Regions from separate parts of the Kitasatospora sp. NBC_00374 genome, predicted to be linked through region 1. Evidence: riboswitches for the same ligand, from Rfam matches in the RefSeq annotation. Region 1 holds a riboswitch; each other region holds the start of a gene.
The links. A riboswitch is a leader RNA that binds a small molecule or an ion and turns the genes downstream of it on or off. The one in region 1 is predicted to bind cyclic di-AMP.
Positions count from the first base shown of each region.

Region 2: another riboswitch for cyclic di-AMP. It lies ahead of OG871_RS29405 (hypothetical protein); the one in region 1 lies ahead of OG871_RS09300 (transglycosylase family protein).
Region 3: another riboswitch for cyclic di-AMP. It lies ahead of OG871_RS21050 (M23 family metallopeptidase); the one in region 1 lies ahead of OG871_RS09300 (transglycosylase family protein).
Region 4: another riboswitch for cyclic di-AMP. It lies ahead of OG871_RS11705 (NlpC/P60 family protein); the one in region 1 lies ahead of OG871_RS09300 (transglycosylase family protein).

Region 1 covers NZ_CP107964.1:2,088,382-2,094,174, forward strand. Annotated here, with positions in the region: tRNA gene OG871_RS09285 (tRNA-Leu) at 330-414, shown strand; gene OG871_RS09290 (maleylpyruvate isomerase family mycothiol-dependent enzyme) at 645-1,457, shown strand; gene OG871_RS09295 (WhiB family transcriptional regulator) at 1,511-2,071, opposite strand; cyclic di-AMP (ydaO/yuaA leader) riboswitch at 2,460-2,612, shown strand; gene OG871_RS09300 (transglycosylase family protein) at 2,617-3,633, shown strand; gene OG871_RS09305 (AEC family transporter) at 3,805-4,734, shown strand; gene OG871_RS09310 (M14 family metallopeptidase) at 4,872-5,793, shown strand, end outside.
Region 2 covers NZ_CP107964.1:6,588,589-6,594,381, forward strand. Annotated here, with positions in the region: gene OG871_RS29390 (alpha/beta hydrolase) at 1-171, shown strand, start outside; gene OG871_RS29395 (hypothetical protein) at 164-493, opposite strand; gene OG871_RS29400 (MerR family transcriptional regulator) at 649-1,509, shown strand; cyclic di-AMP (ydaO/yuaA leader) riboswitch at 1,657-1,827, shown strand; gene OG871_RS29405 (hypothetical protein) at 1,829-3,031, shown strand; gene OG871_RS29410 (hypothetical protein) at 3,062-3,535, opposite strand; gene OG871_RS29415 (antibiotic biosynthesis monooxygenase) at 3,614-3,916, shown strand; gene OG871_RS29420 (IclR family transcriptional regulator) at 3,920-4,714, opposite strand; gene aceB (malate synthase A) at 4,905-5,793, shown strand, end outside.
Region 3 covers NZ_CP107964.1:4,665,069-4,670,861, forward strand. Annotated here, with positions in the region: gene OG871_RS21015 (SpoIIE family protein phosphatase) at 1-89, opposite strand, end outside; gene OG871_RS21020 (hypothetical protein) at 228-434, opposite strand; gene OG871_RS21025 (hypothetical protein) at 647-862, opposite strand; gene OG871_RS21030 (TetR/AcrR family transcriptional regulator) at 908-1,483, opposite strand; gene OG871_RS21035 (alpha/beta fold hydrolase) at 1,483-2,298, opposite strand; gene OG871_RS21040 (4-oxalocrotonate tautomerase family protein) at 2,461-2,670, shown strand; gene OG871_RS21045 (YiaA/YiaB family inner membrane protein) at 2,702-2,992, opposite strand; cyclic di-AMP (ydaO/yuaA leader) riboswitch at 3,210-3,371, shown strand; gene OG871_RS21050 (M23 family metallopeptidase) at 3,383-4,303, shown strand; gene OG871_RS21055 (hypothetical protein) at 4,293-5,162, opposite strand; gene OG871_RS21060 (GNAT family N-acetyltransferase) at 5,213-5,793, shown strand, end outside.
Region 4 covers NZ_CP107964.1:2,617,497-2,623,289, forward strand. Annotated here, with positions in the region: gene OG871_RS11700 (NlpC/P60 family protein) at 1-550, opposite strand, end outside; gene OG871_RS11705 (NlpC/P60 family protein) at 801-1,886, opposite strand; cyclic di-AMP (ydaO/yuaA leader) riboswitch at 1,897-2,084, opposite strand; gene OG871_RS11710 (NlpC/P60 family protein) at 2,473-3,501, opposite strand; gene OG871_RS11715 (NYN domain-containing protein) at 3,692-5,047, opposite strand; gene OG871_RS11720 (hypothetical protein) at 5,367-5,642, opposite strand; gene OG871_RS11725 (rhomboid family intramembrane serine protease) at 5,790-5,793, shown strand, end outside.

The DNA of each region.
Region 1 (5,793 bases):
CGCGGGCTGAACTGTTCCGACAGATTCTGAGTGCAAGGGGCACGATTTGATCCGATCCTGCCACTGATCGTGAAGGCGGCCCGGCGGGACCGGTCACGTCGACGGCGGCTTCTCGCCACCCACGACGGCCTGCCCGGGACCGTCGAGGAGCGGTGATCGACACCTGCACCCCGGTCCACCTTGCGTCGGTCTGTCCGGATTCATCCCAACACGCCTCCGGAGGCCCCGCCGGACGACAGATATGCAGGTGAGAAGCGCTCCGCAGGCCTGGTAGTGTTCTCTCTGTCGCCGCGGGGCGAACGAAAGTGAAACCCGAGGCAACACACCCGGTCCGGGTGGCGGAATGGCAGACGCGCTAGCTTGAGGTGCTAGTGCCCTTTATCGGGCGTGGGGGTTCAAGTCCCCCCTCGGACACAGAATGCTTCGCCGGTTCACGGCGGAGGAAATGCGAGTCGGGAGAGATCCCGGCTCGCATTTTTCGTTGCACGCGGTTCGTTGTACGCGGTCGCCGTCACCCCGGTCCAGGCACGTCCGCTCCGGGACCGGATCACCGCCTCGGGCCCCGACCCTGTCCGACCGACCCGCCACCGGCCCGCGGCGGACCTCTGGACAGCCCGGCCGGTCGTGGTCCAGGCTTCGTCCCCATGACCGAGCCCGCCGTTGGCACCACCGTGAGCACGCGACTGATCGAGGCGACCGTCGCCACCGCCGAGGACATCGCCCGAGCGCTCCGGACCAGGCCCGACGCGACGGCTCGGATACCCGGGGCCGTGTGGTCCGTGGGCGAGGCGGCCGCCCACCTCGCCATGGCCAACCGGCTGATGGCGGACCTCGCCCGCGGCCTCGACCGCCCGTACGGCGACGGTACGCCCGCGAGCCTCGCGGCGGCCAACGCCGAATCGCTCGCCGCCGACCCCGAACGCGACCCGCTCGTCCTCGCGGAGGCGATCGTCCAGCACACCCGCGACTTCGCCGAGGACGTCGCCGCCCGGCCCGGCACCCGGCCCGTCCTCACCCCGCTGGGGCCGATGGACCTGGCGACGCTGGCCTCCTACCTGCTCACCCACATGCTCGGGCACGGCTACGACCTGGCCCGCGCCCTCGGGCAGCCGCACATGATCGACCGCGAACGCGTCGACCTGTCGCTCCCGTTCCTCCTCACCGCCATGCCCCGCGTCGTCGACACCCGGACCGCCGCCGGCCGCCACATCCGGTACGCGATCGGCGTGCGCGGCGGCAGGCTCTTCGGAGTCACCGTCGCCGACGGCGCGGTGACGGTCGATCAGCAGCCACCGCGGCGGCCCGACTGCACGATCGTCACCGAGCCCGTCACCTTCTTCCTGATGGCCCTCGGGCGCCGCACCCCGCTGCAGGCCATCGCCCGGGGCGGGATCCTCGCCTGGGGGCGCAAGCCCTGGCTCGCGCCCGCCTTTCCGACGTTCTTCACGGCGCCGTGAGTCGCCCCGGCCGGACTTCGCAGGACCGGCCGGCCGGCCCCGAGGGCTGACCGCTACCCCACGGGAACGACGACCCGGGCCCAGGTCGGGGCCCGTAGGCCGACGGCCCGGCAGTGCGCGACGATCCGCTCGGCGGCGATCCGGGCGGTGCGGACGGCGGCCGGCTCCACGCCGAGTGCGGAGGCGAGCTGGGCCTCGGTCCAGCCCCGGTCGGTGAGGATCAGGACGATGCCGGGTCGGGTCCGGCGCTGCTCGCGGCCGATCGCCATCAGCTCGGCGTCACTGCGGCGCGAGGCCTGTTCGCCCAGGTCGATCAGGTCACGCAGCTGGTGGCCGAACAGTCGCCGTTCGGTCGGGGTGAGCCCGCCCCAGACGCCGTCGCTCTCACCGAGCACCAGGGCGTGGCGCAGACAGGCCTCGCGGACCGGGCAGTGCCGGCAGACCTGCTTGGCCGCCTCGACCCGGGGCCCGGCGTCCTGCCTGCGCACCCCGAAGAAGAGGTCCGGGTCAACCTGACGGCAGCCCGCGGCCTCCAGTCCGGGCAGCAGTCCGGCGCGGGCCGGCGCGCGGCGGGCCGTGGCGGCCGGCGCCCTGGTGATCGACTGTACGGACATGGGCGGCCTCCCTGGTCGAGCTGGTCCCACACCAGGGAGGACGACTGCGGCGGGGTCGGCGGTTCGACCGTACGGCCTCGAAATCACCGACCCGGGGGTTGGCCGGGACGGTGCCGTTCTCCCCTGGTCCGGAGCGCCGGGAGTGGCTTCGGGGGCTGGTCGTCGGAGTGCCGGGGGCCGTGCGCCGTCGAACCTCCGGGGCCACCGGGCCACGGGTCCGACCTGGGGTCCGGCGGGGTCGGAAGGCCAGGGCCCCGGGCGTGTCGTGATGATTGTGTGATGCTCAGTATGCAGGCTTGTTATTCAGGTGCTGATCCCTCTAATCTCCCGAGCAGCCCGCTACTGCGGGCGCCCGGAATGCGGCACGCCCAACCCTGCCCACCGCGCCACGGGACGACCGAAAGACCTTGGGCAGGGGCGGGGGACCCAGGTTTTTCCGCCGACCCCCCTCGGCTTGGGGTGAAGCCGCGCCCAGCGCGCGGCCGGGCCACCTCCCGGTCCGAACCCGACAGCTCACCTCGCAGGCGTGCGGAGAGGGATATCTGATGGTCTTTTCGGGTTCCGGGCGTCACCGCCGTCCCACCCAGGCCGACCGGGCCGTCGCGGCCGCCGGTGTGGCGGGTGTCGGCCTCGCGCTTCCGCTGCTGACCGCGACCGGCGCGCACGCCGCCCCCGCCGACACCTGGCAGGCGGTCGCCCAGTGCCAGACCGGCGCGGACTGGAACGGCAACCCCGGCACCGGGCACTACGGCGGACTCGGGCTCACCCTGCGGACCTGGGTGGCGTACGGCGGCGACGAGTTCGCCTCGCAGCCCGACCACGCCACGCCCGAGCAGCAGATCGCCGTCGCCGAGCGGCTGCTCGCCGGCCACGGCCCGAGCCTCTGGCCCACCTGCGGCCCCGCCGCCGGACTGCCCGCGCCGGCGGCCACCCCGGCCCCGACCGCCACCCCGACCGAGTCCACGCCGAACACCGGCGCCCGGGTCCGGGGTGACGGCGCGGCCACGCCGCAGTACTTCACGCCGTCCACCGCCCCCGAGGCGACCACGGCGCCGTCCCTGCCCGGCACCGCCGACGCGGCCCCGCCGACCTCGACCGACCTGACGGGCGGCCTGCCCGGCGGCCTGCCGACCGACCAGCCGACCGGTCTGCCCACCGGCCAGCCGACGACCGCGCCCCAGCCCGGTGTCACCCCGCCGGCCACCCCGGCCCCCGGGGAGTCCACCGCGACCACCCCGGGCACCCCGGCGCCGACCGGCACGGCACCGACCGGCACCGCGCCGACCACCGACCTGCCGGTGCCGGGCGCCTCCCCGACCGGCGCGCCGACGACCGGTCCGGACGCGACCGCGCCGACGACCGCGGCCACCGCGACCGTCACGCCGGCCGCGGCCACCACGGTGCCCGCCCCGGCGAGCACCTACACCGTCGCGGCCGGCGACACGCTCTCCACCATCTCGGACTCGCTGACGCTGGGCGGCTGGAAGCAGCTGGCCGCACAGAACCCCACGGTCGGCAACCCCGACCTGATCCGCCCGGGCCAGGTGCTGAACCTGCCCTGAGCGAAGGGTTTCGACTCCGTCCACGGGCGGTTCCGGCGGGTGCCCAGCACCTGCCGGGGCCGCCCGCGGCGCGTTCGGGGCGTCGCGGGCGGCCCCACCCCGGGCGACGCGTACGGCCCCTGGCAGACTGATGCCCGCGGCCCGTGCCCGACGATCCAGACCCGAGGTTCCATGCAGTCGCTGCTGTCCGGTTTCGCCCCGATCTGGGTGCTCACCGCGGTCGGCTATCTGGTGGCACGGACCGGGCTGCTGGGCGAGCAGGCGGAGACGGTGCTCGGCCGGTTCGTCTTCCATGTGGCGATGCCCGCCGCGCTGTTCACGATGCTGACCGGGGCTCGGCTGGACACGTTCGCGAACACCGCGATGCTGGCGTTCGCCGCGGGGACGGTCTTCGCCACCGGGCTGGGCTTCCTCGCCGGGCGCCGGCTGTTCCACCGCAGGCCCGCCGACCGGGCGATCAGCGGGATGGCGGCCGGGTACGTGAACTCGGCCAACCTGGGCATCCCGGTCGCCGTCCAGGTTCTCGGTGACGCCTCGTTCGTGGCCCAGATCCTGCTGTTCCAGGTGCTGTTGGTGTCCCCGGTGATCCTCGCCCTGCTGGACGCGGGCACCGGCCGGGGCCGGGGCGGGCTCGGCCGGATGCTGATGCTGCCGGTACGCAATCCGATCATCATGGCCTCGGCGCTGGGCGCCCTGCTCTCGGCCGCGGGCCTGCACCTGCCGGCCGCGCTGGCCCGCCCCGGCGCGCTGCTCGGTGCGGCCGCCGTCCCGACCGCGCTGATCACTCTCGGGATGTCGCTGCACGGCCGCGGCGGCGCGGGCGCGGGCGGGCGGGCCGAGGTCGGCGTGGCCGTCGTCCTGAAGACCCTGGTCCAGCCGCTGGCCGCCCTGGCCGTCGGCGGTCTGCTGCTGGACCTGCCGCGGCATCAACTGCTGGCGGTGGTGCTCTGCTCCGCCCTGCCGACCGCGCAGAACGCCTTCGTCTACGCCCGCGAGTACGGGCTGAGCACGGCCCTGGCCCGGGACTCCGTGCTGACCTCGACCCTGGTGTCGATGGGCACCCTGTCGCTGGTGTACGCGGCCCTGGGGCCCACGCACTGACCCGGCGTCACACCGCCGGAGGAACGTACCGGACGGGCGCTATTGACGCAACCATGACATTGACGGACCATCATGCTGGCGCGCGCCGCAGTTCCTCCCCCGTTCCGTCCCCTACGGACCCCCACAGGAGGACAGTCATGCGACTGCCCCGCCGAGGGAAGCCCGCCGCGGCCACCGCCGTGCTGCTGGCCCTCGCCCTCGCGTCCCCCCTCACGACCCAGGCCGCCGCGCGCCCCGCGGCTCCCGACAGCGCCGCCGTCGCGGCCGACACCGCCCGGCAGTACGTCGTCGAGGGCCCCCACACCGTCGCCGACCGCTCCGCGATCGCCGCCACCGGCGCCGCCGTCGACGCCGTCCGCACCGACTCCGTCGTCGTCACCGCCACCCCGGCCGAGGCCGCCCGGGTGCGGGCGCTCGGCTGGGGCCTCGCGCCGCTGCCCGGCCGCGAGGACGGCGCCGACGGCAGCCCGCAGGCCGTCGACGCGCCCGCCGACTTCCCGTCGGCCGACTCCGGCTACCACAACTACGCCGAGGCCACCGCGGACATCGACGCCGTGGTCGCCGCGCACCCCGACATCATGAGCAAGCGCGTCATCGGCACCTCGTACGAGGGCCGGGCGATCGTCGCCGTGAAGATCAGCGACAACGTCGGCACCGACGAGAACGAGCCCGAGGTGCTGTTCACCGCCCACCAGCACGCCCGCGAGCACCTCACCGTCGAGATGGCCCTCTACCTGCTGCACGAGTTCGGCGACAAGTACGCCACCGACAGCCGGATCGCGGGCGCGGTGAACAGCCGGGAGATCTGGGTGGTGCCCGATCTCAACCCGGACGGCGGCGAGTACGACATCGCGACCGGCCGCTACCGCAGCTGGCGCAAGGACCGCCAGCCCAACTCCGGCGGCAGCGGCGTCGGCACCGACCTCAACCGCAACTGGAACTACAAGTTCGGCTGCTGCGGCGGTTCCTCCGGCTCCACCTCCAGCGAGACCTACCGGGGCAGCGCGCCGGAGTCCGCCAAGGAGACCAAGGTGGTCGCCGACTTCGTCCGCACCCGGG
Region 2 (5,793 bases), 4.5 Mb from region 1:
CGCGGTGACGGGGACTACCTGCGGGACACCCGGGCGTTCGCCGCCGCGGTGCGCGGCCCGATGGCGCTGGCCACCGCGACGGTGCCCGAGGGCGGCCACAACTTCCAGACCTGGAGCCGGCTGCTGCCCTCCGCGCTGGAGTGGCTCTCGCCGCGGCTGGCGGTCAGCTGACCGGCTGGAGCTTGCCGGTGTGCAGCTCGCCGACCCGGCCGCCCTCGCCCTCGTACGTCCAGAAGACCCGCACGGTGAGCGCGTCCAGGTCCATCACATGGCTGACCGTGATGCCGCTCTGCTCCGTCCAGCTGACGAAGTACTGCTGCGGGCCGATCTCCGCGACGTGCAGCTTCACGTCCTCCCACTGGCCGGCCGACTCGCCGAGGCCCTCCCAGCGCAGCCGCGTCCCGTCGGCGGAGTAGGAGTTGCGGAAGGCGGCGCCGTTGTCGACGTCGAACAGGTAGGTATGTCCGGCGAAGCCAGGCAGGGGCGCGGTCATCTCGGGGGTGATCCTCTGAACGGTCGGCGGCGGCCACGGCCGGGGCTCCGGCCGCTGCCTCCAACCTAGCGGACGGGTGCCCGGCCGAGCCCGCTTCGAACGGTCCGGCTCGTCGGCCTTGAGCTTCCCGCGGGGCAAGGTCCTAGATTCGGGGCGTGGACGGAACGGAACGGTTGCTCACCATCGGCGCGATGGCCCGGCGCGCGGGCCTGACCGCCAAGGCGCTGCGGCACTACGACCGGATCGGGCTGCTGCGGCCGGCCGAGGTCGACCAGGACACCGGCTACCGGTACTACCGGGCCGAGCAGGTGGCCGCGGCCCGGCTGGTGCGGGTGCTGCGGGCGGTCGACCTGCCGCTGGACCGGGTACGGGAGTGCCTGGCCGCCGCCGAGGCGGCGGGCGACGGCGACGGCGGTGCGCTGGTGCGCCGGGTGCTGGCCGACCACCGGCGGCGGCTGCAGGCCCGGCTGGACCGGCTGCGCGGCGCCGTCCACCGCACGGATCATCTGATCGAGGAAGGGATCGACACGGTCATGGGCGAGGACGTAGCGGGGGCCGCGGCCCCGGCGGACGAGCGGCAGCTGGCGGTGGACCTGTTCAACGGGGTCTGGCGGCTGCTGGAGCGGGAGGACCGCTCGGTCGAGGACGACGACCGCATGGTGCACATGGCGCACGCCTCGCGCCACCACTGGGGGGAGGTGGGCACGGCCGTGAACCTCAGCCGGGGCGAGTGGCAGTGCTCCCGGGTGTACGCCGTGCTCGGCCGGGCGGAGCCCGCGCTGCACCACGCCCGGCGCGGGCTGGAGATCTGCCGGGCCCACGCGATCGGCGACTGGGACCTGGCCTTCGCCTACGAGGCGCTTGCCCGGGCGGCGGCGGTGGCGGGGGACTCGGAGCAGGCCAGGGCCTGGACCGGGCAGGCGCTGGCCGCCGCCGAGGAGATCGCCGCCCCCGAGGACCGCGAGCTCGTCCTCGCGGACCTGGAGAGCATCCCGGGGCAGCCCCGGTTCTGGTGACGCCGGGGGGCGGGGCCGGGGCCGGAGGCGGGGGTACCTGTGAGGGACGTCTCATTGTCGGTATGCGACCCATCTGCCTAGCCTGCACGGGATGCCCGGCTGGGCAGACCCGCGGTCGGGACGCCTAGTCCTGTCCACCCGACGGCGGTCACCCGACCACCTTCTGGACAGGAGCGGGGGAACCAGGTTTGTTGTCGTCGCGCCCTCGCTCCGTCCGGAGCCGGGTGCACGGCTTGGGGTGAAGCCGCTCCGCAGGCGGCCGGGCAGCCTCGTGCCCGAACCCGACAGCTCACCTCGCAGGCGTCGCAGAGGACCCTCCATGCGACTTTCACCGACCCCTGCCCGCCTCGGCCTGCTCGCCGGAGCGACCGTGCTCGCCGGCGTCCCGCTGGTCGGCCAGGCGCAGGCCGCCGCCCCGACGGTGACCCAGGACCGCCTCTCGCCGACCGCGATGGCGGCCAACACGGCCACCAAGGCCACCCTCGCGGTGCACTCCTCCGGCTGCTTCACGGCCAAGACGCTCGGTGTCGGCGTCCGCGACGCCGCCGGGCACAACCTGGACTTCCCCGGCAACGCCTCCAACGTGCAGATCTGCCCGAGCGGCACCACCTTCACCAGCGCGGCCCGCAGCCTGCCGGCCGGCACGTACACCCAGTTCGGCTTCTGGCAGGACTCCGCCAACGCCTGGCACAACCTGCCCTCGCAGACGCTGACGGTCAGCGCCTCGACCGCCCCCGCGCCGGCCCCGGCGCCCACCCCCACCCCGGCGCCCACCCCGGCGCCCACCCCCACCCCGACCCCGACCCCGACCCCGACCCCGACCCCCGGCACCGGCGCCCCGGTCGCGGGCAAGTCGCTGACCTGGTCGGACGAGTTCGACAGCCTCTCCGCATCGCGCTGGACCACCGACAAGAGCAGCTCGTACCGCTACGGCAACCACAACCCGGACGACAACAAGCTGGACTGGCTGAGCAAGAGCGGCGTGAGCGTCTCCGGCGGCAGCGCGAACTTCACGGCCAGGCCCAGCGCCAACAAGCTGGAGAACGGCAAGCAGGCCTGGGACACCGGCCTGCTCACCACCGAGTACTCCGCCGAGGGCTTCCAGGTGAAGACCGGCGACTACGCCGAGACCCGGGTCAAGCTGCCCTCCGGCACCGGCGCCTGGCCGGCCCTGTGGACCTGGAAGAACGGCAACGGGGAGATCGACTCGTTCGAGTACCACCCGGACAACCCGAACCTGCTGGAGCTGACCAACCACGTCAAGTCCGGCTCGAAGTACTACACCGACGCGGGCGCCGTCGCGAAGGACAAGTGGGTCACCATCGGCACCTACTACGGCGCCAACTCCGTCGACTGGTACGTCAACGGCACCAAGGTCTTCTCGGACAACACCGGGGTCGGCACCACCTGGTCCGCGTACCTGATCCTCAACCTGTCGCTGAGCGCCGGCCAGTACCACCCGGCCCCCTCCGGCACCGCGCCGATCACCTTCGCCGCGGACTACGTGCGGGTCTACCGCTGACGGTCGGCCCGCCCCACACGCAGCGTCCGATCAGCCCGCCACGCGCAGCGTGAACGAGGTCCCGTTGTCCGCCGGACGGCGGTCGTCGGCCCCGACCACCACGAGGTGCCCCTCGGCCCGTGTGCCGGGGGGCACCTCTCGTGCCACCCGGACGGGGGCCAGTGCCGTCGCGCTGCGCCCGGAGCCCAGCCCGGCGGGGAACTCGCAGCGCAGCAGGTGCCCGGCGGCCCCGGGCGTGCAGGAGCCGGGGAAGAAGGGCCCCTCGAAGGTGAAGCCGGCCGGCAGGTCGACCAGCACGGTGAACGGCGAGGCCGTCCGGTCGGGCCCGGCGTTGGCGACGAAGGCGTGCAGCGTGGTGGCGCCGCCGGGCGGCGCCGGGTCCGGGTCGAGCCGGACCACCTGCAGGTCGGCGTCGGACGGCCGCGCCGCACCGAGTGTGCCGCAGACCCCCAGCAGCGCCGCCGCCAGCGCGGCCGCCGTACGCGGACTCACCCTCCCGGACATGTCGGACCTCCCACCGCTCGCACTCTGGTCGATACTCACGGTAGCGACCGAAGATGGTACGAGTGGAGGAGGACGCGGGTGTCCGAGCAGGTACTGAGTGAGGTCAGTGGCCGGATCGCCGAGGAGCGGGAGGCGGGGTTCGTGACGGCGTACCGCACCCTGATCTCCGGCGAGCTGCCCGAGGGACTGCTGCGCACCGAGCTGCTGCGCGGCCCGGACCGGCACTGGCGGGTGCAGAGCCTGTGGCGGGACCTGGCCGCCCTGGAGGCGGTGCGGGCGGATCCGAAGATGGCCGCCGCGCCCCGGCTGTTCCGGGAGGCCGGGTCCGAGCCGGACCTGGTGGTGTTCGCGCTGATGGCCTCGGTCGTCCACCCCGACTGACCGTCAGGGCGCGAGCACCTGCCCGAGCCGCAGGGCGATCTGACGCATCACCGGTACCAGTGCGGCGCTGCCGGCCGCCGACTCCAGGGCCCGGATCCGGGCCTCCGGGCCGGAGACCGAGAGCGCGGTCGGGGTCGGCGCGCCGGGCACCGCGACCGCGATGCAGCGGACGCCGATCTCCTGCTCCTGGTCGTCCACCACGTAGCCGGCCTCGCGGGCGTGCGCGAGCTGGATGATCAGCTCCTGGGGGTCCGTCACGGTGTACGGGGTGTGCGACTGGAGCGGCTGCGGGCCGAGCAGGGCCCGGGTCTCCTCCTCGGGCAGCTGGGCCAGCAGGGCCTTGCCGACGCCGGTGCAGTGCGGCTGAACCCGGCGGCCGACCTCGGTGAACATCCGCATCGAGCGCCGGGACTGCACCTGGCCGACGTAGACCACCTCGCCGCCCTCCAGCACCGCGAGGTTGGCGGTCTCGCCGGTGGCCTCCATCAGCTCGGCCAGGTAGGGGCGGGCCCAGCTGCCGAGCAGCCGGCCGGAGGTCTCGCCGAGCCTGATCAGCCGCGGGCCGAGGGTGTACCGGCGCGCGGTGTCCTGGCGGACATATCCCTGCTGGACGAGGGTACGGATCAGTCGGTGGATGGTGGGCATGGGCAGGCCCGAGGTGGTGGAGAGCTCGCTCAGGGTCGCGATGCCGCCCGAGTCGGCGAGCGCTTCCAGCAACTGGAAGGCGCGCTCGACGGACTGCACGCCACCGGCGGCGCGCTCGGTGCCTGTCGGTGCTGCGGCGGGGGTGCTGGCCACCGGCGTTCCCTTCACTGTCGGAGGAGGAGTAGAGTCCCAGCGATCTAGCTCAACAAACCGTTGAAATTCTGTATCGCGGAAACTAGTCTCCACCCTACAGAACGAAACCCGCCGGTAGGTGGGTTCGGATCTGGGAAGTTCCCACCGGAGCTCCCCAAGCATTCACAACCGTCCAAGGAGTGTCCTGCCCATGGGTGCAGATCAGGGACCCGCCCCCAGCCTTCGGCCGGAGGTGCCCCCGGGCGTTTCCCCCGCCGCCCCGGTCGTCACTGTCGCCGGTCCGCGTGTCCCCCGCGCAGAGGAGGTGCTCACCCCGGAGGCGGTCGCCTTCGTGGTCGGCCTCCACCGAACCTTCGAAGGCCGCCGGCAGGAGCTCCTGACCCGACGCAAGGCCAGGCGTGCCGAGATCGCCGAGACGGGAACGCTGGATTTCCTTCCCGAGACCGCCGAGGTCCGGGCCGGAGACTGGCAGGTCGCCCCCGCCCCCCGCGCGCTCCAGGACCGCCGGGTCGAGATCACCGGCCCGACCGACCGCAAGATGGTGATCAACGCCCTCAACTCGGGCGCGCGGGTCTGGCTCGCCGACTTCGAGGACGCCACCGCCCCCACCTGGGAGAACGTCCTCTCCGGCCAGGTCAACCTGATCGACGCGTTCGAGGGCCGGATCGACTTCACCTCCGAGGCCGGCAAGGCCTACACCCTCAAGCCCGCCGCCGAGCTCGCCACCGTCGTGGTCCGCCCCCGCGGCTGGCACCTCGACGAGAACCACCTGCTGGTCGACGGCGACCCGGTGGCCGGCGCCTTCCTCGACTTCGGCCTGTACTTCTTCCACAACGCCGCCCGGCTGCTCGCCAAGGGCGAGCAGGACCCGAACTCGGGCCCGTACTTCTACCTGCCGAAGACCGAGAGCCACCTGGAAGCCCGGCTCTGGAACGACGTCTTCACCCACGCCCAGGCCGCGCTCGGCATCCCGCACGGCACCATCCGGGCCACCGTGCTGATCGAGACCATCACCGCCGCGTTCGAGATGGAGGAGATCCTCCACGAGCTGCGCGAGCACGCCGCGGGCCTGAACGCCG
Region 3 (5,793 bases), 2.6 Mb from region 1:
AGCAGTTCGGCGGCGCCGGTGCAGCGCAGCAGCAGCCGGACGCAGCGCAGCTCGGTCCTGGTGGCGGGGCGCGACGAGGTCAGGTCCATGAGGCTCGACCGGTCCCTTCCGCTCAGTCCGCCGGATGTCCGATGTGAACATCTTATGGACGTCCTGTACGCCCGGCCGGTTGCAGGGCGGTGGCGGTGCGAGGGCGGTGCGTGTGCGGGGAGCTCCGGGGAGTGCGGCTACTGGCCGTCGGACTCGCCGTACGGCTCCTGGGCGACCGCCGGGACGGGCCGCATCGAGCGCAGGCCGCGGACCACGGCGTAGGCACGGGACAGGTGGCCCCGCGGGGACGCGGCCGCCGGGCGGCCCTCGCCGTGGCCGGCTCCGGCGCGCTGGGCGGGCACGAGGCCGACGGCGCTCCGGCCGGGCTGCACGGTCCTGGTCATCTGTCCACGTCCTCCGGGATGCCGGTGCGGCACCGCCGGTCTGACGGGGCGTGGCCGGCCGGGCCGCCGAACGACGGAACGTTCGGGTACCCGCCAGTGTCACCCGTGGACGGTGACGGAACGGTCTCGAATCCCACCCGAACCGGTACCGGCCCGGGACGGCAAGCGGGCCACCCGGAAGCCCGGGTGGCCCACGAGGATCGGGAGGCGGCTCAGACGGGGAACCCCGGCAGGGCGTTCAGCCCGTCCACGTCGGGGCTGCCCTCGGCGACGGTGCCGACGAGGTCCACGGGGAGGTCGGGGGCGGTGATGGCATCGGGCGTCAGGCCCTGCCCGACGGCCGGGGCCGCGTGCGCGCTGGGGGCGGTCAGGGAGGCCACCACACCCACGGCGAGGGAGGCGACGGCGAGCATGCTTCGCTTCTTCATGGCCTGCCCAACGCCGCCCGGGGCCCGGAGGACACGGGTGGACCCTCAGACCCGCCCGGGCCAGTTGCGCAGCCCCTCGGTCAGCACCCCGGTCACGCGCTGCCGGGTCACCGCCAGGTCCTCGGGAACCTGGAACCCGCCGCCGGTGGTCAGCGAGGCGAAGCCGTGCGCCACCGCCCGTACGGTCCGGGTCGCGTGCACCGCCTCCGCGCCCTCCAGGCCGTAGCCGCGCAGCACCGCCGTGATCACATCGACCAGCCGGGCGCCCGCCGCGGCCAGGTCGGGGTCCGCGCCGTCCGGCGCCTGCGGCAGCGCCGCGTACCGCTCGGGGTGCCGCACGGCGTACTCGACGTAGGCCGCCACCAGCGCCTCGACGGCCTCGTCGGTGCTGCGCCCGAGCACTGCGGCGGTCAGCCGGTCGGCCAGCTCCTCGGTGACCCGGACGGCTATCAGGCGGCGCAGCTCGGCCAGGCCGCCGGGGACGTGCTTGTAGAGGGAGGGGGTGGCGACCTTGGCGCGGGCGGCGACGGCGGCGAGGGTGAGGGCCTCGCCGCCCTGGTCGTCCAGCAGGGCCAGGGCGTGGTCCACGACGGCGGCGGGGGTGAGTCCGACCCGGGGCATCAGGCGACCTCGTCCAGGAAGGGGAGCAGGGCATCGGCGGTGGCCTGCGGGAATCCCGCCATCGGGTAGTGGCCGCCGCCGTCGATCATCACCTTACGGGCCTTCAGCGCGGCCGCCTGGCGGTCCGCCACCACCTCCGGCTTCGGGAAGTCGGGGTCCTTGCCGCCCATGATCACCAGGGCCGGGCAGCGCACCGCGGAGGACCAGCCGACCGGCGCGGAGTCGCCGGCGACGTACCCGCGGACGGCCGCCCTGCGCCCGGGCTCGCGCAGCATCGCGACCAGCCCGGCGCGGTACTGGTCGAAGTCGGCGGGCCGGGCGGTGGGGAAGTAGAGCCGCTGCGCCGCGCCCCACAGGGCCGGGAACCGCACCACGGCCGCGCCGAGGGTCTTGACCAGGGCCTTCTGGAAGGCGTTCGGCGGGAGGTTCTCGATGAAGGCGTCGATCAGCGCGATGCCGGCCACCCGCTCCGGCCGGTCGCCGGCCAGCCTGACCACCGTGGCCCCGGTGTAGGAGTTGCCGACCAGCACGGCCCGCTCGATGCCCAGGTGGTCGAGCAGGGCGAGCACGTCCTCGGCGATCGCGGCCGGGGAGTGGTCGGTGAAGCCGGTCGAGGACTCTCCCAGGCCGCGCAGGTCCATGGTGATCACCCGGTGGCCGGCGGCGGTCAGCAGCGGGACCAGCTGGCGGTAGGCGGTGCGCTTGTCGAGCATGCCGGGGAGCAGGACGACGGGGAGGCCGGCGCCGGTGGCCGAGTCGTCGAAGGCGATCCGGCCGCCGGGGACGTCGACGTACCGGGTGCTGGTGCTGGTCATTGCTGCCTCCTGAGCTCCTCGACGGGCGCTCGACCGGTTCGGCGAACCCCTGTAGCTCCAAAGCTAAGGCTAATAGCCTTAGCCGTCAAGGGGTGGCCGCTGCCCTGGGGTAGCGTGCGGCTGATCGCAGTGCCCGTGCCCGTTCGAGCGCCAGGAGGCGTCGTGCCCTTCATCAACGTCAAGCAGCTGTCCGGACGGAGCGACGAGCAGAACGCCGAGATCGTCCGGGCCCTGACCGAGGCCTACGCCACGGTCACCGGCGTGGACCCGGAGAAGATCTGGGTCGCGGTCGAGGAGGTCCCGGCCACCCACTGGTCGGCCGGCGGCGAGACCTTCGCCGCACGGAAGGCGAAGGCCGCCGAGGTCGGCTGAGCCGCGCTGCGGAGCGCGGCCGGGGCGGGAGTCAGGCCCCCTCGATCCGGAACGGGTCGTGTTCGGCCAGCAGCTTGTCCAGCCGGGCCTGGTCCACCCGGGTGGTCAGCTCGTCGGCCTCCTGCCGGTCGCGGATCACCTTGGCCAGGGTGAACGCCGAGGTGATCTCGTACAGCAGGCCGACGGCCAGGAAACCCCGCATCCAGGAGTCCACCGGGAGATAGGCGATCCCGGCGGCGAGGGCGGCGGTGGCGAGGGCGAAGGAGATGACGGCCTGGACGAAGTACGCGGCCGTGGTCCTGGACTGCATCTTTGTGCTCATGTCGAAAGGGTCTCCAAGTCCCTTTCCCGGCACATGAGTACGGATACTCAACCGGTCGGTAGCAGTCCGTCACGGGCGTCGGCCCGAAAGCGGGCGAACCGCCCCCGGGCGCCCGGCCGGGTCGCATTCTCTCCGCCGAGGCGCTTGGAATCATGGGGCGCATAGGATTAACTTTCGATAACGCAGCGCGGTACGAAACGCCGTACCCAGACGGCACCGTGCGCCATCGCTCAATCCGCGGGCACGCCTTCACCGGCGGGCCCGGGGAGCCGGGGAACCACGTTCCTTGGGGTGAATCGGCCAGGCCCAGGCCAGGCCGTAGGAGACCTTCCTGCTCCGAACCCGTCAGCTAACCCGGTCGGCGAGAGGGAAGGAAAGGAGCACGCCTCCGTGGCGTCGACGCACCCGCTCCAGGGCACGGCCGCAGGGATCCAGCTGCTCGACCACCCGGTCCCGGTGGGCCCGGTCCACCCGGTGGACCAGAACGCCGACCCGGCCCGGCACCGGATGCCCCGTCAGGCCAGGAGCAGCGGGCCACTGCTCGGCGTCACCGCGATGACCGCGGCCCTCAGCGCCACCGGCTTCGCCGCCGCGTCCTCCGCCCAGGCCGCCCCCGCGCCCACCCCCGCCCCCGCCGTCTTCGCCGCCGACTCCTTCGACCAGGACCAGGCACCGGCCGCCGCCCAGGCGCCCGCCGCCGACCCGGGCCTGGCCCTCGCCGCCCGGATCCAGCAGCAGGCCGACGGCCGGAGCAGCGCCGAGGAGACCGCCCGGCTCGCCGCCGCCCAGGAGGCCGAGGCCAAGCGCGCCGCCCAGCAGGTCCAGGTCCAGCCCTCGGTCCAGGTGCAGGCCCAGCCCTCGGTCCAGGCCCGGCCCCCGGTGCAAGCCCGGGAGCAGGCCGACCACGCCCCGCGGGTCGCGCTCGCCCCGCCGGTCGCCGACTACACCCTGAGCGCGCACTACGGGCAGTCCGACTCCTACTGGTCGCACCTGCACACCGGGCTCGACTTCGCCGCGCAGACCGGCGCCCCGGTCACCGCCGTCGCCGCCGGCACCGTCACCTCGGCCGGCTGGTCCGGCGCCTACGGCTACCGGGTCATCCAGACCCTGCCGGACGGCACCGAGGTCTGGTACTGCCACCTCTCCCGGATCGCCACCGCCGACGGCCCGGTCGCCCCCGGTACCGTGCTCGGCGCGGTCGGCGCCACCGGCAACGTCACCGGCCCGCACCTGCACCTGGAGGTCCGCCCCGACGGCGGCGCCCCCGTCGACCCGCTCGCCTGGATGCAGGCGCACGGCCTCAATCCGTAGGCTCCTGGACGGCCGACGCCTGGTCCGCCAGGTACGCCTCGATCTCGTCGTTGCCCGGCTCCGGCGCCAGGTCCGGGTACTCCTCGACCAGCAGCGCCGGCAGGCCGGGCACCGTCCACTCCCCGTACAGCCGCAGCGCCTCCACGGCCACCGTCGCCTCGAAGCCCTCGAAGTCCCCGGAGAGCTCCTCGGGCATCGGCCGGCCGAGCGCCGTCAGCTCGGCCAGGTTCCGGTAGCTGCGCTGCATCAGGCCCTGCTCCAGCAGCAGCCGCGCGCCGTCCGTCGCCATTCCGATCATCAGCAGCCGGGTCGGCCCCCAACCGCCGTCCCGTTCCTCCGCGTCCAGGCCCGGAACCGCCGCGAACGCCTCCAGGCGCTGCTGCTCCGGCAGCTCCCGGAAGGCGTCCAGCCAGGCACGCACCGCGTCCGGGTCGGCGGTGTCCACGCCGTCCGCCCACAGCAGCAGGGCGTACAGCCGGGGCCAGGTCACCAGGTCGGCCCGCCGCAGCAGCCCGCACAGCACCTCGCCCTGCCACTCGGCCTCCGCGCGCAGCCGCTCGTACCGCTTGGTGTTCAGCCGGCGTGCCGCCCGCTGGTGCTCGATCAGCAGCAGCACCGCGGCCCCGTACGCCGAGGGGTCGCCGCCGGGCTGGACGTACAGGTAGAGCCGCTCGTACAGCAGCTGCTCCAGCAGCGCCGAGCCCAACTCCGGGTAGCCGTCGTGCATCCGGGCACCGCTGAGCTCCAGCAGCGCCAGCACCGTCCGCACCGCCTCCTCGGGCACGCCCTCCTCGGCCGCCGAAGCGATCAGGTCGGCGGCGCGGGTGTGTGGAATGAGCTGCAGGTCTTCGTCGTTCACGGACAAACCGTAGCCGGTGCCGCAGACCCCGACGGGTAGGGTCGGCGGACATGGACCCAGTACGGCTGACCGGCCCCCGCCTGATCCTGCGCGAGTTCGACCACACCCAGGCGGAGGTCGCCGGCCTGCACGCCGTCTTCGGAGACCCGGAGACCGCCCGCTACCTGCCGTTCGAGCCGCGCGACCTGGAGGACTGCGCCGACCAGATCGAGCAGTACCTGGACGCCGCCGAGCAGCGCCCCCGCACCGAGTACCGCCTCGCCGTCGCCCGGCCCGCCGACGGCGAGGGCGCGCCCCTGGTCGGCACCGCCGCCCTCACCCTCGAAGGCGACCGGGCCGCCGTCCTCGGGTACGCGCTGCGCCGGGACACCTGGGGCCACGGGTACGCCGGCGAGATCGTCACGCTGCTCTGCGGATTCGGCTTCCACACCCTTGGCCTGCACCGGCTGGCCGCCCGTACCGACCCGGGCAACGCCGCCTCGGCCCGGGTGCTCGCCCGGGCCGGTTTCCAGCTGGAGGGCCGGATCCGGCACGAGCTGAACCGGGCCGGCCGCTGGCTCGACGGCATGCAGTACTCGCTGCTGGAGCACGAGTGGCCCGCCGGGGGTGGGGACAACCCCACCCCCGATCC
Region 4 (5,793 bases), 530 kb from region 1:
CCAGCGAGCGGCGCACCTCCTCCAGCTCGGCCAGCTTGGCGGTGGCCTCGTCGCGGCGCTGGTCCAGCCGGCGCTGGCGGTCCAGCACCTGGCGCAGGGTGTCGTTCTGCCGGGCCGTGGCCTGGTCGAGCGCGCGGGCCCGGGCCAGGTAGGCGGCGGGGTCGGAGTCCAGCATCAGCCGCACCCCCGGGTTCATCACGCCCGAGCGGTACTGGGCACCGGCCAGTGCGCCGAGGTCCTGGCGCAGCCGGTTGAGCTCCTCCTGGCCGCCCGCGATCTGGCTCTGCAGCGCGGCGGCCTCGGTCTGCAGGCGCCGCTGGCACTCCTGGGCCGCGTTGTATCGCTCCGAGGCCTGCTCGGCCTCGTCGTAGAGCTGGTCGACCTGGGCCTTGACGTCCTTCTTGGCGATCGGCTCGGCCGGCGGGCCGGGAAGGGCCTGGGCGCTGCCCGCGACCGTCACTCCCAGCGCCGTGGTGGCCGCGGCCGTGACGGCCAGTGCGCGGGCGAGCCGCCGGACGCCTGGCAGTTGGGGACGGCGGTGCACGGTCATGCTTCGGCGACTCCGTTCCTGCGGCCGGGCCACCGCCGCCGCCCGGGGGTGGGCGGCCGTCCGTGCGGAGGTCCGGGGGCAGACGTTAGCGAGTCATGGCGAGCTAGTCCAAACCCCTCCAGTAGCGAATATTTGACCACTAATCGGACAGCTGCCCCATCGCGCGGTCCCGCCGCAGGCCGGCGGCCACAACGCCACCGGCCCGGCCCTCACGGGGAGGGCCGGGCCGGTGGACGGAGGTGAGGCGAGGTCAGGGCCGCACGATCGCGTTGATCGACGCCATGGTGGCCGACTCGTAGCGGACCACGGCACCGGTGTGCGGCGCGTGGATGACCTGCCCGTTGCCGACGTACAGCGCGACGTGGCTGGCGTCGCTCTTGTAGATGATCAGGTCGCCCGGCTGGGCGTTGGCGATGTTGGTACCGACGTTGGTGCCGGCGCCCCGCTGGTCCTGCGAGGTCCGCGGCAGCGACACGCCGGCCTGCGCGTAGGCCCACTTCATGAGGCCGGAGCAGTCGAAGCTGCTCGGGCCGGCCGCACCGTAGGAGTACGGGCTGCCGAGCTTGGACTGGGCGGCCGCGATCGCGGCGGCGGCGTGCGTACCGGCCGGCACGTTGACGGCCACGTCGGTGCGGGCCGAGTCGCGGGAGGCCCGCTCGGTGCTCGGGGCGGCGGCGGTGGCCTTGGCCTTGGCCTCCGCGGCGGCCTTGGCCTCGGCGGCGGCGAGCTCGTCGCGCTCCTTCTGGGAGAGCGACTCCAGCAGGGCCGTCGCCTTGGCGATCTTGGCCTGGACCTCCTCCTTGTCGGCCTTGAGCCGCTTGGTGGTGGCGTCCAGCTCGGCGAGCTTCTGCTCGGCCTCGTGCTTCTGCTGGTCGAGCTTGCCCTGCTCGTCCTTGAAGGCCTTGAGCACGTCGGCCTGCGAGCTGCCGACCTGGTTCATCGCGCCGGCCTGGTTGAGGAAGGAGTCCGGGCTGGCCGAGAGCATCAGCTGCACGGTCTGCGGGATCCCGCCGGTGCGGTACTGCTCGGCGGCGATCTCACCCAGGCTGCCCTGAATGGTGCTCACCTGGGCCTGCTGCCGGGCGACCTGGTCCTGGATCTGGGAGACCTGCTTCTGCAGGTTCTGCTCCTTCTCGACCGCGGCGTTGAACTCCTCGGTCTTGACCTCGGCCTGCTCGTTGAGAGCGTCGACCTGAGCCTTGACCTGGTCCTTGGTCGGGGCCGGGTCGGCGTGCGCGCCGGACTGCGACGAGAGCGCCACGGCGGTGGCGGCAGCGGCGGTCAGAATCGAGACACGGGCCCGGCCGGCGGGCTTGGGACGACGATGGGACGCCACGAAGGCGGACTCCTTCTTCCTCACACCGCCTACCGGGTGAGCTGACGGGTTCGGGCCGGAAGACACGCCCTACAACGCCTCACCGACTGCCCGTCAGGCACGCGGACCACGTCCGCGCACCGCTCCGGCGGTCGACCTGGCGCCGATTCACCCCGAGGAACGTGGTTCCCCGGCTCCGATACGCAGCACCCCGACAGGGGCTTCCCCGTGGGCAGTCAGGCTGCCCAGCTGCTTCTCGGACTCGGCGGCGACCACCGTTGCCACCCGGCTGGGTGGACGACTGGGCGGCGGTCCGTGACCTGACCCTAGTAACCCATCCGTGATCCGTTCAAATCCTTGTCAGAAAAAAGGCGGAATCCTTGCCATGTTCGATTGGGATTACGACCGACAGTGACAGAACCCCTACCCAGGGCTGATAAATATTCAGCATATGGTCGCAAAATGAAACGCCCGGACGTGTCGGAGATCACAGCGGGATCTCGACCCGGTCCGGGCGTGTCATGGAGCGTCAGTTAGCCCTTGAACAGGGCAAATGTCCGAAATGGGACGGGGTGGACGGGGCGTCGGCCCGCGCCGGATACCTGCCTCAGACCCGGCGGATGGTCTTGATCGGCATGGCGTCGGCCTTCATCACCTTGACCACGTCACCGGTGCGCGGGGCGTGCACCACCAGGCCGTTGCCGATGTACATCGCCACGTGGTGCGCGTCGTTGTGGTAGATCACCAGGTCGCCGGGCTGGGCATTGGCGACGTTGGTACCGACGTTGGTGCCGACGGTCGCCTGGCTCTGCGAGGTACGCGGCAGCGAGACGCCGGCCTTCGCGTAGGCCCAGACCATCAGACCCGAGCAGTCGAAGGTGCTGGCGCCGGTGGCCCCCCAGACGTAGGCCGAACCGCGCTTGCTCATCGCGGCATCGACCGCGACGGCGGCATAGCCGCCGGGTGCGGGAAGGTTGGAGAGGTCGAAGCGGTCGTCGCTGCGCGAGGCCCGGTCGCCCATCACGGCGGCCCGGTCGGCCGCGCTGAGCTGGCTGAGCAGCTTCTGCGCGTCCTTGAGCTTGGACTGGACCTCGGTCTTGGCGTCGTTCAGCGCCTGGGTGCTGCGGTCCAGCTCGGCGAGGACGGCCGCGGCCTCCTGCTTCTGCTGGTCCAGCCGGCGCTGCTGGTCCTTCAGCGACTTCAGGGTGTCCGCCTGGGTGCTGGCGGCCTGCTCGAAGCTGGACGCCTGCGCCAGGTAGCCGTCCGGGTTGGTGGAGAGCATCAGCTGCATCGACGGGTCCATGCCGCCGGAGCGGTACTCCTGGCCGGCCACCGCGGCCAGCCCGGAGGCCAGCTCGGTCATCTGGCCCTGGCCGCGCGCGACCTGGTCCTGCAGCTGGTCGGCCTGCTTGCGCAGCTGGTCCGACCGCTCCTTGGCGCCGTTGTAGCGCTCGGCGGCCTGCTCCTGCTCCTCCAGCAGCTTGTCGACCTGCGCCTTGACCTCGTCCTTGTTCGGCTTGGCGGGCGCCGCGTGGGCGCTGACCTGGGCGGACAGGGCGACCGCGGTCGCTGCTGCAGCGGTCAGCACGGTCACCCGTGCGCGGCTCGGCTGCTTCGGACGGCGGTGGGAGGCCAAGGGGGTTGCTCCTTCTTCCTGCTGGACTCACTCGAATGAGCGAAAGTCCGGAATATAGGTTTGACGCCAGACCCTAGTGAAGATCATGCTCCGGCGCCACTCCCCTACCGGAACGAACTTCCTACCCGCCACGGGATTTCACGCGATGGACACAACCAGGCCACCGGCGGTTGACGGGAGATCAGCCGAATCACGCCCGGGCCAGGCGGTTGAGCAGCAGAACCGAGGCCACCGGACGGGCACCGGCCTGGCGGACACCGTCCGCGACCTCCTTGTCGGTGGACACCACCACCACCGGACGTCCCTGCGGCTCCGCACGCACCAGACGCCGGATCAGCTCGTCCGCCGTCTCGCCGGTCCGGCTGAACCGCACCCGCACCCCGCGCGGCGGCGCCATCATCACCGGAACGTCCAGATCCTGCCCGTCGAAGACACAGGTCACCTCGGCCTGCGTCCGCTGCGCCAGCATCGCCAGCCCGCCGAGCAGCCGCAGCCGCTGCTGCTCCAGCGGCAGCGCCGGGTAGCCGGACTTGGTCACGTTGTACCCGTCCACCACCAGATGGACCTGCGGGATCGCCAGCAGCTGGTCCAGCAGCGCCGGGTCGTCCTCCGCCAGGCCGCGCCTGGCCACGTCGTTCGGCGAGGCCGACACCGGGGCCACCGCGTCCACCAGGTCCGCCGGACGCAGCTGGGCGACCGGCAGCGCCAGCTCCCGCTGCAGCCCCTGCGCCGAGTGCAGCACGGTGTCCAGCAGCAGCCGCAGCCGCATGTCCTCCACGGTGCGGCCCTCGCGCGCCGAACGGCGGCCGGCCTCGACCGCCGTCTCCAGCTCGGTGATCCGGTGCTTCAACCGCCGGGCCTCGCTCTCCGCGGCGCTGCGCTCGGTCGCACCCGCCGTCCGCAGCGCCTCCAGCTCGCCCTGCAGCTTGCGGCTCTCGGCCTGGGCCCGCCGGGTGTCGCTCTCCAGGCTGCGGACCCGCTTGCGCAGCGACTCGGCCTCCTTGCGGACGCCCTCCGCCTCGGCCCGCTGCCGGTCCAGGTCGGCCCGCGCGGTGGCCCGCACCTCGGCCAGCTCCTCCTGGAGCTTCTCCACCAGCCGGGCCGCCTCGGCGGCGGCGCCCTCGGCGCCGGCCCGCTCGACCTCCTCGCCGGCCTCGACGACCACGCGCGTCCAGCCAACCGTGCGCAGCAGGTAGGCGCCGGCGGCGACGTCCATCGGGTCGGCAGCGCCGGGGACGGTGCCCGACTCCAGGGCGGTCACCAGGTCCGGCTGGCCGAGCCGCAGGCGGTCGGCTATCCGCAGCCGGAAGACCGGGTCGGCCTCCAGCGCGGCGGCCAGCGCCGTACCCGCGTACTTCGCCCGCCGGGCGGGGGTGAACTTGGCGTACTGGCGCAGCGAGGCGGGCAGGTCGGCGGACGGGATGCCGCCCAGCGCGTCGGCCGCCAGTCCGACCACCCGGCGGCGGACGCCCTCGGGCAGCGGACGGTCCAGGTGCTCGGGCGCGGCCTTGGGGCCGTCGTCGGCCACCGCCTCGCCGCCGGGCACCGCCTCGCCCTCGGGCGCCGCCTCGTCGGCCTCGGTCGCGGGGACGGTCTCGTCCGTGCCGGGGAGCACCGGCTCCGCAGCGGGCTGCTGCCCCTGCGGCTCGGCGGGCCCCCTCGCTGCGTCCACCACGTCCTCGGCTCCGATCCTGGTCCGGCGGGGTCCGTACGGCCGTCTGCCGCCGCCCCGGAACTCACCGCTCTCTGCAATTGTCCCGTCTACCGTGCCCCACCGACAGCACGCCACACATCGGTGCCGGGCGGGCCGGGCCGGGACCCCGCGGGGATCCGGCCCGGCGGTCGGCTGCCGGGGCCCGGCCGGGTCAGGCCCCGGGCTCTTCCCCGGCGCTCTCCGGGGTGCTCTCCTCGGCGCCCGGACGGGCCACCAGCTCGACCTGGTCGACGGCGTTGCACCAGCGGCAGCGCACCGACTCCAGGGTCTCGCTGAGCACCTCGGTCTCCTCCACCTTTGACTCGCCGGCCAGGTCGAAGTGCAGGTACTCGACCACACGGGCCGACCGGGTCACGTCGAAGCGGGTGAGGTTGCCGCACAGCGTGCAGCGCCAGCGGGTCTCGGCGGTGGGGGCGGCGATGGTCATCGAGGTCCTCTCGGATGGTCCCTGTTCCGGGCCCTCAAGCCTATTGCCTGCGCCTCGGCGCGCGATCACCGGCCACCCGCGAACATCCGTTCACCCGTACGCGGTAACCACGGTGTCGCCCGCCCGGCCCGGAGGAATGCTCCGGGAATGG